2 linked regions of the Anaerobacillus alkaliphilus genome follow. Each later gene encodes a partner of the first gene's protein in a complex. Links are inferred from orthologs where the notes say so. Each region holds a gene or a part of one and is shown in the gene's direction. Other genes may lie near its edges.

Region 1 (4,389 bases):
GGCTCGTAATTCCTCAGGTCACGTAATTATGTATGCGGATAAAATAACGAACTCGATGGATATTGCGATCAAAGAGACCAATCGCCGTCGAGCGATTCAAGAAGAATACAATCGTGTACACGGAATTGTGCCGACAACGATCCAAAAGGCAATTCCAGACCTTATTAAAGCAACAATGGCAGCTGAAACTGACGAGGAGTACACAGCAGCACCAATGACGAAGCTAAGCAAAAAAGAGCGAGCAGCTGTCATTGAACGTATGGAAGTTGAAATGAAAGAGGCTGCTAAAGCGTTGAACTTTGAACGAGCAGCCGAACTTCGTGATTTAATAATTGAGTTAAAAGCGGAAGGGTGACATTGATACATGGCTTTAGAAAATATTGTGGTAAAAGGGGCAAGGTCACACAATTTAAAGAATATTGATGTGACAATTCCTCGTGACAAGCTTGTTGTCCTAACAGGCTTGTCTGGTTCAGGTAAGTCATCTTTAGCTTTTGACACCATTTATGCAGAAGGACAAAGGCGTTACGTTGAATCGCTTTCAGCGTACGCACGCCAATTTTTAGGTCAAATGGACAAGCCGGATGTTGACGCCATTGAGGGTTTATCACCGGCGATTTCGATTGATCAAAAAACGACATCTCGTAATCCCCGTTCAACTGTAGGAACGGTAACGGAAATCTATGACTATTTGCGTCTTCTATACGCACGTATCGGTCGCCCGGTTTGTCCAAAGCATGGGATTGAGATCTCATCACAAACGATCCAACAAATGGTCGATCAAATTATGGCCTTTCCTGAGCGAACGAAAATGCAGATCCTTGCACCAATTGTTTCCGGGCGTAAAGGGGAGCATGTCAAAACGTTTGAAGATATCAAAAAACAAGGGTTTGTCCGTGTGCGTGTAAACGGAGAAATGCACGAAGTAGCAGAAGATATTCAATTAGATAAAAATAAGAAACATAATATTGAAGTGGTCATTGACCGGATTGTCGTGAAAGAGGGAATTGAAACGCGGCTGGCAGATTCGCTTGAAACGGCATTAAATCTTGCTGACGGCCGAGTGATGATTGATGTGATTGACGGCGAAGAGCTGTTATTTAGTCAGCATCATGCTTGTCCACAATGTGGATTTTCGATTGGTGAGCTTGAGCCTAGAATGTTCTCGTTTAATAGCCCGTTTGGCGCTTGTCCATCATGTGACGGGTTAGGGACGAAGCTAGAAGTAGATTTAGAATTGGTGATTCCCGACTGGACACGCTCACTACGAGAAGGTGCGATTTCCGCTTGGGAGCCGACAAGTTCACAATATTACCCACAGCTGTTGACGAGTGTTTGTGATCATTACGGGATTGATATGGATGTACCAATCGAGCAGATCCCTAAACATTTACTTGAAAAAGTTCTCGCTGGAAGCAATGGTGAAAAAATATATTTTCGCTACGAAAATGAGTTTGGTCACATTCGTGAAAATGAAATTGAGTTTGAAGGTGTGTTATACAACCTTGCTCGTCGTTATAAGGAAACAAGCTCGGACTATATTCGTGAACAAATGGAAGGGTACATGGCTCAAAAGCCTTGCCCGACTTGTAAAGGAAACCGTCTGAAAAAAGAAAGTCTAGCAGTGTTGATTAACGATCGACATATTAGTGAAATTACTGCCTTGTCCGTTAAAGACGCGCAGCAGGTGTTTGAAACATTAACGTTAACTGAAAAAGAACAAGCAATTGCTCGCTTAATTTTACGAGAAATCAATGAACGACTAGGTTTCTTAATCAATGTTGGTCTAGACTATCTGTCTCTTTCTCGAGCAGCTGGTACTTTGTCTGGTGGCGAAGCGCAGCGAATTCGTTTAGCTACGCAAATCGGCTCTTCATTAATGGGTGTTCTCTATATTTTAGACGAGCCATCAATTGGACTGCATCAACGAGATAACAACCGTTTGATTGCGACGTTAGAACATATGCGTAATCTCGGAAACACACTGATTGTTGTTGAGCATGATGAAGATACGATGATGGCTGCCGACTACATTATTGACATCGGACCAGGCGCAGGTGTTCACGGGGGAATGATTACGGCGGAAGGAACTCCAGCGGAAATTATGGAAGATCCAAATTCGCTTACTGGCCAATATCTCTCCGGGAAAAAATTTATTGCCCTACCTGTAGAACGTCGAAAGTCAGATGGACGGTTCTTAGAAGTCAAAGGCGCATCAGAGAATAACTTGAAAAATGTCACGGTCAAAGTGCCACTAGGAGTGTTTGTCGCAGTTACTGGTGTATCAGGTTCAGGGAAAAGTACGTTAATTAACGATATCTTATACCGGTCACTCGCACAGAACCTATATAAAACAAAAGAAAAACCAGGGAAGCATAAGGGAGTGCTTGGCTTAGAGCATATCGATAAGGTTATTGATATTGATCAATCACCGATCGGTCGAACACCTCGTTCAAACCCGGCTACCTATACCGGTGTTTTTGATGATATTCGTGACGTCTTTGCGATGACAAATGAAGCAAAGGTTCGTGGCTATAAAAAAGGTCGTTTCTCTTTTAACGTCAAAGGTGGCCGTTGTGAAGCGTGTCGTGGTGATGGGATTATTAAAATCGAAATGCACTTTTTGCCTGATGTTTATGTCCCTTGTGAAGTTTGTCATGGAAAACGTTATAACCGTGAAACACTTGATATCACTTACAAAGGCAAAACGATCTCTGAAATTCTCGATATGACGGTTGAGGATGGCGTCGAATTTTTCGCAAACATTCCAAAAATCAAACGGAAGGTTCAAACGCTCCTTGATGTTGGCTTAGGCTATATGAAATTAGGTCAACCAGCAACAACTTTATCGGGTGGTGAAGCGCAACGTGTTAAGCTTGCTGCTGAATTGCATCGTCGTTCCACTGGCAAAACCATTTACATCTTAGATGAGCCGACGACTGGGCTTCATGTCGATGACATTGACCGTCTCTTAAAAGTGTTGCAAAGACTTGTCGACCAAGGTGATACGGTTTTAGTTATTGAGCATAATCTTGACGTGATCAAGACTGTCGACCATATTATTGACTTAGGACCAGAAGGCGGCGACAAAGGTGGTACGATTGTAGCTACAGGAACACCTGAGGATGTAGCAGCAACACCTGATTCGTATACAGGTCAATATTTAAAACCAATTTTAGAGCGTGATCGCGAGCGAATGGAAGCGCGAATTCAGGCGATAACAACGTAAGCTTGAGAAAGTTACTTTCTCAAGCTTTTTTCAGTCGAGAGACTGATTTATCTTCTTGAAAACTAGCGTAAAATACAATTAGTAGATGAAACTTTTTTTACGAAGCATCGTAAATAAAGATAAGATAAATTAGAGGAGGTTTTTAAGATGCAAGAAGAGCGCAAAATGATCTTAAAAATGATTGATGACGGCAAAATTACTGCAGATGAAGGTTTAGCCTTACTTAAACAATTAGGGGAAACAGAAAAGCCAGAGACGGAGACAAAGACTTTTCTCTCTAACGATGTTGATTGGGAAAATGGCCGAGACTACCGCGGCAAATATAGTCAACCATCGTTTACCAACCGATTTACTGACTTTGTTGAGCAAGCGATACAAAAAATTAAAGAGTTCGACTTAGACTTAAATTTCGGCAATTCTGTTGATGTTGATCATATTTTTCACCACCATGCAAGCAATATCAAGAGAGTCGACATTGCGATTGAAAATGGTTCTGTTCAATTTGTTCCTTGGGATGAAAACGATGTTCGTGTGGAATGTAAGGTGAAGGTTTACCGTGAAAAAGAAGTGGAAGCAGCTAGACGACATTTTTTAGATGAAGTATCATTTAACGTAGTTGACGATAAGCTTCGTTTTAACTCACGCGAAAAATCATTAAAGATTAATGCGACATTCTATATTCCTCGCCAAAATTACGAAGAAGTAAAACTGTACACATTTAACGGTCACATTAATGGAGAAGCAATCGAAGCTCTGGAGCTAGAAGCAAAAACAGTGAACGGACGTATTACCTTTGATAAATTGACAAGTACAAAGGTGTCACTAGAAACAGTAAATGGAGCTATCACTGTCAATAAAGTTGAAGCCGAGAAAGTTGAAGCAAAAACGGTTCATGGGACGGTAAATCTAGCAGCCAATGGTGGCGAAGTTGATGTGGAAACATTAAATGGTACAATTAAATATAAGCTAACGGAAAAAGTAAGAGGGAAAGCATACTTAAAGACAACAACGGGTAGTATTGAAATGACGATTCCAGCTGATATGAAAACAGAGGGAGAATTCAAAACGGTTGTTGGCGGCTTTACGTGCGACTTACCGCAGCTTGAAGTGTTAGATGAGAAAAAAGATATTGTTAATAAATATGTAACATTCGTGGCAAA
Region 2 (6,786 bases), on another replicon or contig:
AAGTTAGAAGAAAAAAGATTAGATAGTGAAAAATTAGGCTTTCATCAACTTGATCAAAGTGAAAGAACTGAGATGATTCAATACGATGACAATGGAAATATGCATGTGAACACAATTTGCGAGGACTGTCACGAAGCTCTTGATAGAAACCCGCAATACCATGAAAACCAAACATTTATTCAATAAGACTGTTTAAAACTAGGTTTTCAAAGGTCATAATAGTTTTGTACGGAAATTTTCTAGCTTTGGTCTCACACCAAAGCATTTTTCCGCTTCTAGGTTGTAAGTAGGAGGACCGGTGATGGAACCTCATCAATAGAATAAAAGCTACTTTGTTATAGTAGAGATTTGGCTTTAAAAAGGGGGAACAAAAGCATTGTTAGGATTAAAGCGATTTTTTTTAGAAGATGATGATGTAAGAGCGGTATTGGATGGAGTAGAAGCCCAATTAAGTGAACAAATGGTCTCTGGTTTAACGGGCTCAGCAAGAACGTTATTATTAGCATCTGTCTTTGAGCAAACAAAGAGATCTCAGATAGTAGTTACAAATAATCTATTTCAAGCCCAAAAACTCTATGATGATCTTGTAAGTTTAATTGGAGAAGAATTCGTTTATTTGTACCCAGTAAATGAACTGATTTCCTCTGAAATAGCAGTTGCTAGTCCTGAAATGAGAGGGCAACGTATTGAAGTATTAAATTATTTAAGCCAGTCTAAGACGGGGATAATTATTACTCCCATTGCTGGTTTACGTAGATTATTACCACCTAAAGAAATTTGGCAACATTGTCAGGTGAAACTTAGAGTGGGTGAAGACATCAGTATAGAAGAAACACTAAAAAAGTTAGTGCAAGCAGGTTTCCAGAGAACAGAAATGGTGTCTACGCCTGGTGATTTTAGCTTACGTGGTGGAATTATTGATATCTATCCTCTAACTGAAGAAATGCCTTTAAGGATTGAGCTGTTTGATACAGAGATAGATTCGATCCGATTTTTTGACGTGGACACACAAAGATCTCAAAAACAAGTAAATGAAATTAGTATCGGACCGGCGCAAGAAGTAATTTTATATGATGAGCACTTTGAGAGAGGTTCCCAAAGACTGAAAGCGGGCTTATCTAGTAGTATAGCAAAGCTAAAAGATGGAAAAGCAAAAGAGTCGATGGTAGAGCAAATATCGTATGAAATTGAGCTTTTAAGAGGTAAACACTCCTTTGAAGGCATGTATAAATATATGTCACTTTACTACGAGAATGTAACAACATTACTGGACTACTTACCCCAGAACGGTGTTATTTTCATTGACGAGGTGAGCCGTGTCCAGGAAATGGGGGTAAGCCTTGATAGAGAAGAGGCAGAATGGCAAGTAGCATTACTTAGTCAAGGAGCAATCATCTCAGATTTAAAGTTGTCGAAACATTTAAACGAAATTATTGAAGATACAAAAAAACCTATTGTCTATTTATCCCTTTTTCTAAGACACGTACCACACACTAGTCCGAAGAATATTGTTAATTTCAACTGTAAATCAATGCAAAACTTTCATGGACAGCTTAACCTATTAAAAAGTGAAGTGGAGCGTTGGTTTAAAGGAAACTACAAAATTGTCATCACTACTGCAGAGAAAGAGCGGGCCAAACGAATTGAGTCAATATTAGAAGATTATAAGATTGCTGCTAATGTGGTAGAAACTGCAACGGAACTTGTTAATGGATCTTGTCAGATCTTTGTCGGACAATTAACAGGTGGATTTGAGTTGCCCTTACAAAAGCTCATTGTAATTACTGAAGAGGAAATATTTACGAAACAAACGAAGAAGCCCAAACGTAAACAGAAACTTTCAAATGCCGAACGTATTAAGAATTATTCTGAATTAAAAGTTGGCGATCTAGTAGTACACGTAAATCATGGGATCGGAAAGTATCTAGGAATTAAAACACTAGAAATTAACGGGATCCATAAAGATTACCTACACATTACTTATGCAGGTAATGATAAGTTATATGTTCCAGTTGAACAGATAGATCAAGTTCAGAAATACGTTGGCCAAGAAGATAAAGAGCCAAAAATTTATGCACTAGGTGGAAGCGACTGGAAAAAGGTCAAGAAAAAAGTTCAGTCTTCCGTTGAAGATATCGCAGATGACCTAATTAAGCTCTACGCAGAACGAGAAGCTAGTAAGGGCTATGCATTTTCTTCTGATAGTATTGAACAACGTGAATTCGAGTCTTCGTTTCCATACGAAGAAACTGAAGATCAATTACGCTGTATCCAAGAAATTAAAGAAGATATGGAAAGAGAAAGACCAATGGATCGTTTGCTTTGTGGTGATGTTGGTTATGGAAAAACTGAAGTTGCTATTCGTGCTGCATTCAAGGCTATTATGGATGGAAAGCAAGTAGCATTTTTAGTTCCGACGACAATCTTAGCGCAACAACACTATGAAACCATACGAGAGCGCTTTTCAGATCATCCGATTAATATCGGCTTACTTAGCCGCTTCCGTACTAGAAAAGAGCAGAATGAGACATTAAAAGGTGTAAAGGCGGGTTCAGTTGACATCGTTGTTGGTACCCATCGACTACTATCAAAAGATGTTGTTTATAAAGACTTAGGTCTATTAATTATTGATGAGGAACAGCGTTTTGGGGTTACTCATAAAGAGAAGATCAAGCAATTAAAAGCAAATGTTGATGTGTTAACGTTAACAGCTACACCAATCCCAAGAACGTTACATATGTCAATGCTAGGTGTTCGTGATTTATCTGTAATCGAAACGCCACCTGAAAATCGTTTCCCAGTTCAAACGTACGTAGTTGAATACAATGAATCTCTTGTTCGAGAAGCTATTGAAAGAGAACTAAGTAGAGGCGGACAAGTGTATTTCTTGTACAACCGGGTTGAGGAAATTGCTCAAATGGCGGATAAAATCTCAATGCTAGTGCCAGACGCGAAAGTTTCTTTTGCGCATGGAAAAATGAATGAGACAGAGCTTGAATCAGTTATCATAGATTTCTTAGAAGGAAACAGTGATGTATTGGTGACTACAACAATTATTGAAACTGGTGTAGATATTCCAAATGTAAATACCCTGATCGTTTATAATGCTGACAAGATGGGCTTGTCTCAGCTTTATCAGTTAAGAGGTCGGGTGGGTCGTTCTAACCGGGTAGCTTACTCGTACTTTACCTATCAAAAAGATAAAGTTTTAACAGAGGTTGCTGAAAAACGTCTTCAAGCAATTAAAGAGTTTACAGAGTTGGGTTCTGGTTTTAAAATTGCTATGCGAGATTTATCAATACGTGGAGCTGGAAACTTATTAGGAGCACAACAGCATGGGTTTATTGCTTCAGTAGGTTTTGATTTATATTCACAGATGTTGAAAGAAGCTATTGAGGAACGTAAAGGAGATAAAGGTGAAAAGGTTAATCGTCATCAAGTTGAAATCGACTTAAATGTAGATGCCTATATTCCTGAATCGTATATTGTTGACTCGAAGCAAAAAATTGATATGTATAAAAGATTTAAATCAGTAGAAACGAAAGAGGATATAGAAGACTTGCAAGGTGAAATGATTGATCGTTTTGGTGACTATCCACAAGAAGTCAATTATCTGTTCAAAATATCAGAAATTAAATTACTTGCTCGAGAAGAACGTATAGAAACAATTACTGATGACAATCAGCAATGTTCTATTCTTTTGTCAGAAGAAGAGAGCCAACGAATTGATGGTATGAAACTGTTTGAATTAATTAGTAAAATGAGTCGAGACATTGCGATCGGAACAGTTGGGACAAAAATCAAAATAAATATTAAGACAAAAAAGCTAGAGCCTATCAAGTATTTACAGGTAGTTGAGGAAATTCTATCCAAGCTATGGACTGTAAAAAAAGAGGATATTTGATGATCACCTCGCTTAAATTGTAGATATTTACCGGTTGTTGAATAATGTTCTTTAAATTAGAAAAACTAAGCGGACCATCATAAAAATGGTAAGTGCCAGTTTTCCAATTGTTCAATAAATTGTCGAATTGGTGAATAGTTCTTTCCTAAAGAAGGATAATAAGACCAAGAATTAAGTATTGATTTCTTAGTTCTACGCTAAAGAAATTGATTCCTTAACAACTAGTAACTACAACAAAGAAAGAGAGGCATCATCACAAATGAAAGCTACAGGAATAGTACGTCGAATTGATGATTTAGGTCGTGTGGTAATACCAAAAGAAATCCGCCGAACGCTTCGAATTCGCGAGGGCGATCCTTTAGAAATTTTTGTCGATCGGGATGGAGAAGTAATTCTTAAGAAATATTCTCCGATTTCTGAGTTAGGTGATTTTGCAAAAGAATATGCCGAAGCACTCTACGAAAGCTTGAACCATATTGTTCTTATCGCTGATCGCGATACATACATAGCGGTAGCGGGTGGATCGAAGAAAGATTATGCAAATAAGAGCATTGGTGAAATTGTTGAAGCTTCTATGAATGAGCGACAGTCAATGGTGCAAACAAGTAAAGGTGAATATAATATCGTGGGTGACTCAACCGAAGATGTTACTGCATATGTTGTAGCCCCAATAGTGGCAAATGGTGACCCAATTGGAGCAGTAGTTATGCTTTCGAAAAATGACAAATCCATGGGTGACGTGGAACAAAAATTATCAGAGACTGCTGCTGGATTTTTAGCGCGACAAATGGAGCAGTAGCCATGAAAAAAGAAGGGATATTCCCTTCTTTTTATTTGGCTGTTTTCGCAAAGTTTGTTGCTTTCGTAAAAATCCCAAAAACCGGATTTTTACACAAATGACTAAGAATTCACCACTGATTTAGTAAGTAATGCTCTTTTCTTACATAATTTATTGGCTGATATCTTCATCTAGGGTATTTTTCCGATAATTTTAGGATAGAAAAGCCACAATTTTTACACGAAAAGAGCCTTTTATTTTTTATGTTCTAGGTAAGCATTTAATACAACCGCTTCTTTTTCTGCTGCCAACCCAGCTTTTCGGTCAGAAACAGGTATATTCCGCTCTACATCCCATTGATAAGTATCCTGTATTGTTTTTTCAAGAGATGTAAATGAAAGTCCTGTACTGAGGGCCTTGTCAATATTCGCTGCAAGCATTCCGCTCATGGCTTCTGGAATATAGAGAGGCATTTCAATCCAGTGTCCAACTTCATTTTTTGCTAAGAATTGATCATCTACCCAAGTAAAGGACACGTCATCGTTTAATACAGATCTACAAGTAGATAGAAAACCCTCAAAAGTTAACGTTTCTTTAGGACCAGTGACGTTATAGATACCTGTTACTTTTTGCTCTATTCCTGAAACGATATAAGCAGCTAAATCGCGAGCATCAATAAATTGAACTGGGGCGTTTTTGCTACCTGGCGCAAGAACTTCTCCACCACGTGCAACACGCATTGGCCAATATGTAAATCGATCTGTAGAATCGTAAGGTCCAACGATAAGGCCAGGACGTACAATCAAAGCTCTACCTGGAAATGCCTTTTCAACTTCTTGTTCACATAAAGCCTTTAATGGACCATATGTTTCACCTGTTACTTCTTCAGTGTTGCTATTTTCTAAGACTGTAACTTCCGCTTGTTCATCTATATTTAACTGTGAAAAGTCACGGTAAACACTAATCGATGAAACAAAAACATACATGTCACTTACTGGAGCAAGAGTGGTCGCAGATTTTTGAACAATCCTTGGTACATAGCCACACGTATCAATAACAGCGTCCCAGTGATTGTTAGTTAGCATAGATAAATCATCATCACGGTTACCAACTATTCTTTCAACAGTAGGAAAATAGTCAGCATTTGTTTTTCCTCTATTAAAAAGCGTTACTTTGTGTTTTTTTCTAAGCAATTCATCAACAATATGAATACCAATAAACCTCGTACCGCCAATAACTAATATATTCATCTGAAAACCTCCTTTTTCATCTCCTTCAATATAATTCGTGAAAATACATAATATTCCTATCTGTAGTAAAGATAGTTTTCGACTCTGTGATATAATTGCATGTAGTTTCATCGCTTAGGGGGTTGAAGTTTATCTTAAAAGGAAAGAAATTATGGCAAGGGGCAGTTTATTTGTCACTAGCAGCCATATTTATTAAAGTCTTGAGTGCAATTTATCGAATTCCATATCAAAATATTGCCGGCGATATTGGCTTTTACGTATATCAGCAAATATACCCCATCTATGGTGTTGCCATCATGTTATCTACCTATGGCTTTCCGGTAATAATTTCAAAATTACTATCAGAAAGGGTATACGACCGCTCAGTTGTCTTAAAAAATGCGTTTGTAGGTTTATCAATTATAAGCATAACAGCATTTATTCTCGTTTATAGCCAAGCATCTCGGCTAGCAGGGATCATGGGCGATGAACAGCTACTATTACCTTTACAGACAGTATCATTTATCTTTATCATTATTCCGTTATTATCTGTCTTAAGGGGCTTTTTTCAAGGACAAGAGGATATGCTACCAACAGCTATATCACAGGTAACAGAGCAGTTTTCTCGAGTATGTGTGATTTTATTATTAACCTATGTTTTCATTGCGAACGGTTATGGACCTTACGCTGCTGGAACGGGTGCTGCATTAGGATCAATTTTTGGTGGTATTATAGGTTCAGTAGTTTTGTTTATTTTTTATGTTAGGCAAAAACAAACACCCATACAGAAGAAAAGTACTAACCTTTCAATGAAAGTAATAACTAAAATTGTATTACAAGGAATACTGATTTGCTTTAGTAGTCTTATCTTAATT

The links.
Region 2: the proteins of uvrA (region 1) and mfd are in contact, whole or in part, in a crystal structure (PDB 4DFC), measured with the Escherichia coli proteins. The link is inferred for Anaerobacillus alkaliphilus from one-to-one orthologs.

What each region holds. Positions count from the first base shown.
Region 1 is NZ_QOUX01000032.1:122,468-126,856, forward strand. The notes cover bases 1-3,429. They hold uvrA (excinuclease ABC subunit UvrA), read left to right. Parts: upstream 1-364; coding sequence 365-3,229; downstream 3,230-3,429. Other genes in these bases: uvrB (excinuclease ABC subunit UvrB), read left to right, coding at 1-355; DS745_RS09490 (DUF4097 family beta strand repeat-containing protein), read left to right, coding at 3,377-3,429. Also shown: more of DS745_RS09490, read left to right, coding at 3,430-4,389. UniProt on the Escherichia coli protein: The UvrABC repair system catalyzes the recognition and processing of DNA lesions. UvrA is an ATPase and a DNA-binding protein. A damage recognition complex composed of 2 UvrA and 2 UvrB subunits scans DNA for abnormalities.
Region 2 is NZ_QOUX01000036.1:23,625-30,410, forward strand. What follows is about bases 1-4,104. They hold mfd (transcription-repair coupling factor), read left to right. Parts: upstream 1-376; coding sequence 377-3,904; downstream 3,905-4,104. Other genes in these bases: DS745_RS10870 (anti-sigma-F factor Fin), read left to right, coding at 1-186. Also shown: spoVT (stage V sporulation protein T), read left to right, coding at 4,164-4,703; DS745_RS10885 (NAD-dependent epimerase/dehydratase family protein), read right to left, coding at 4,937-5,932; DS745_RS10890 (putative polysaccharide biosynthesis protein), read left to right, coding at 6,055-6,786. UniProt on the Escherichia coli protein: Couples transcription and DNA repair by recognizing RNA polymerase (RNAP) stalled at DNA lesions. Mediates ATP-dependent release of RNAP and its truncated transcript from the DNA, and recruitment of nucleotide excision repair machinery to the damaged site.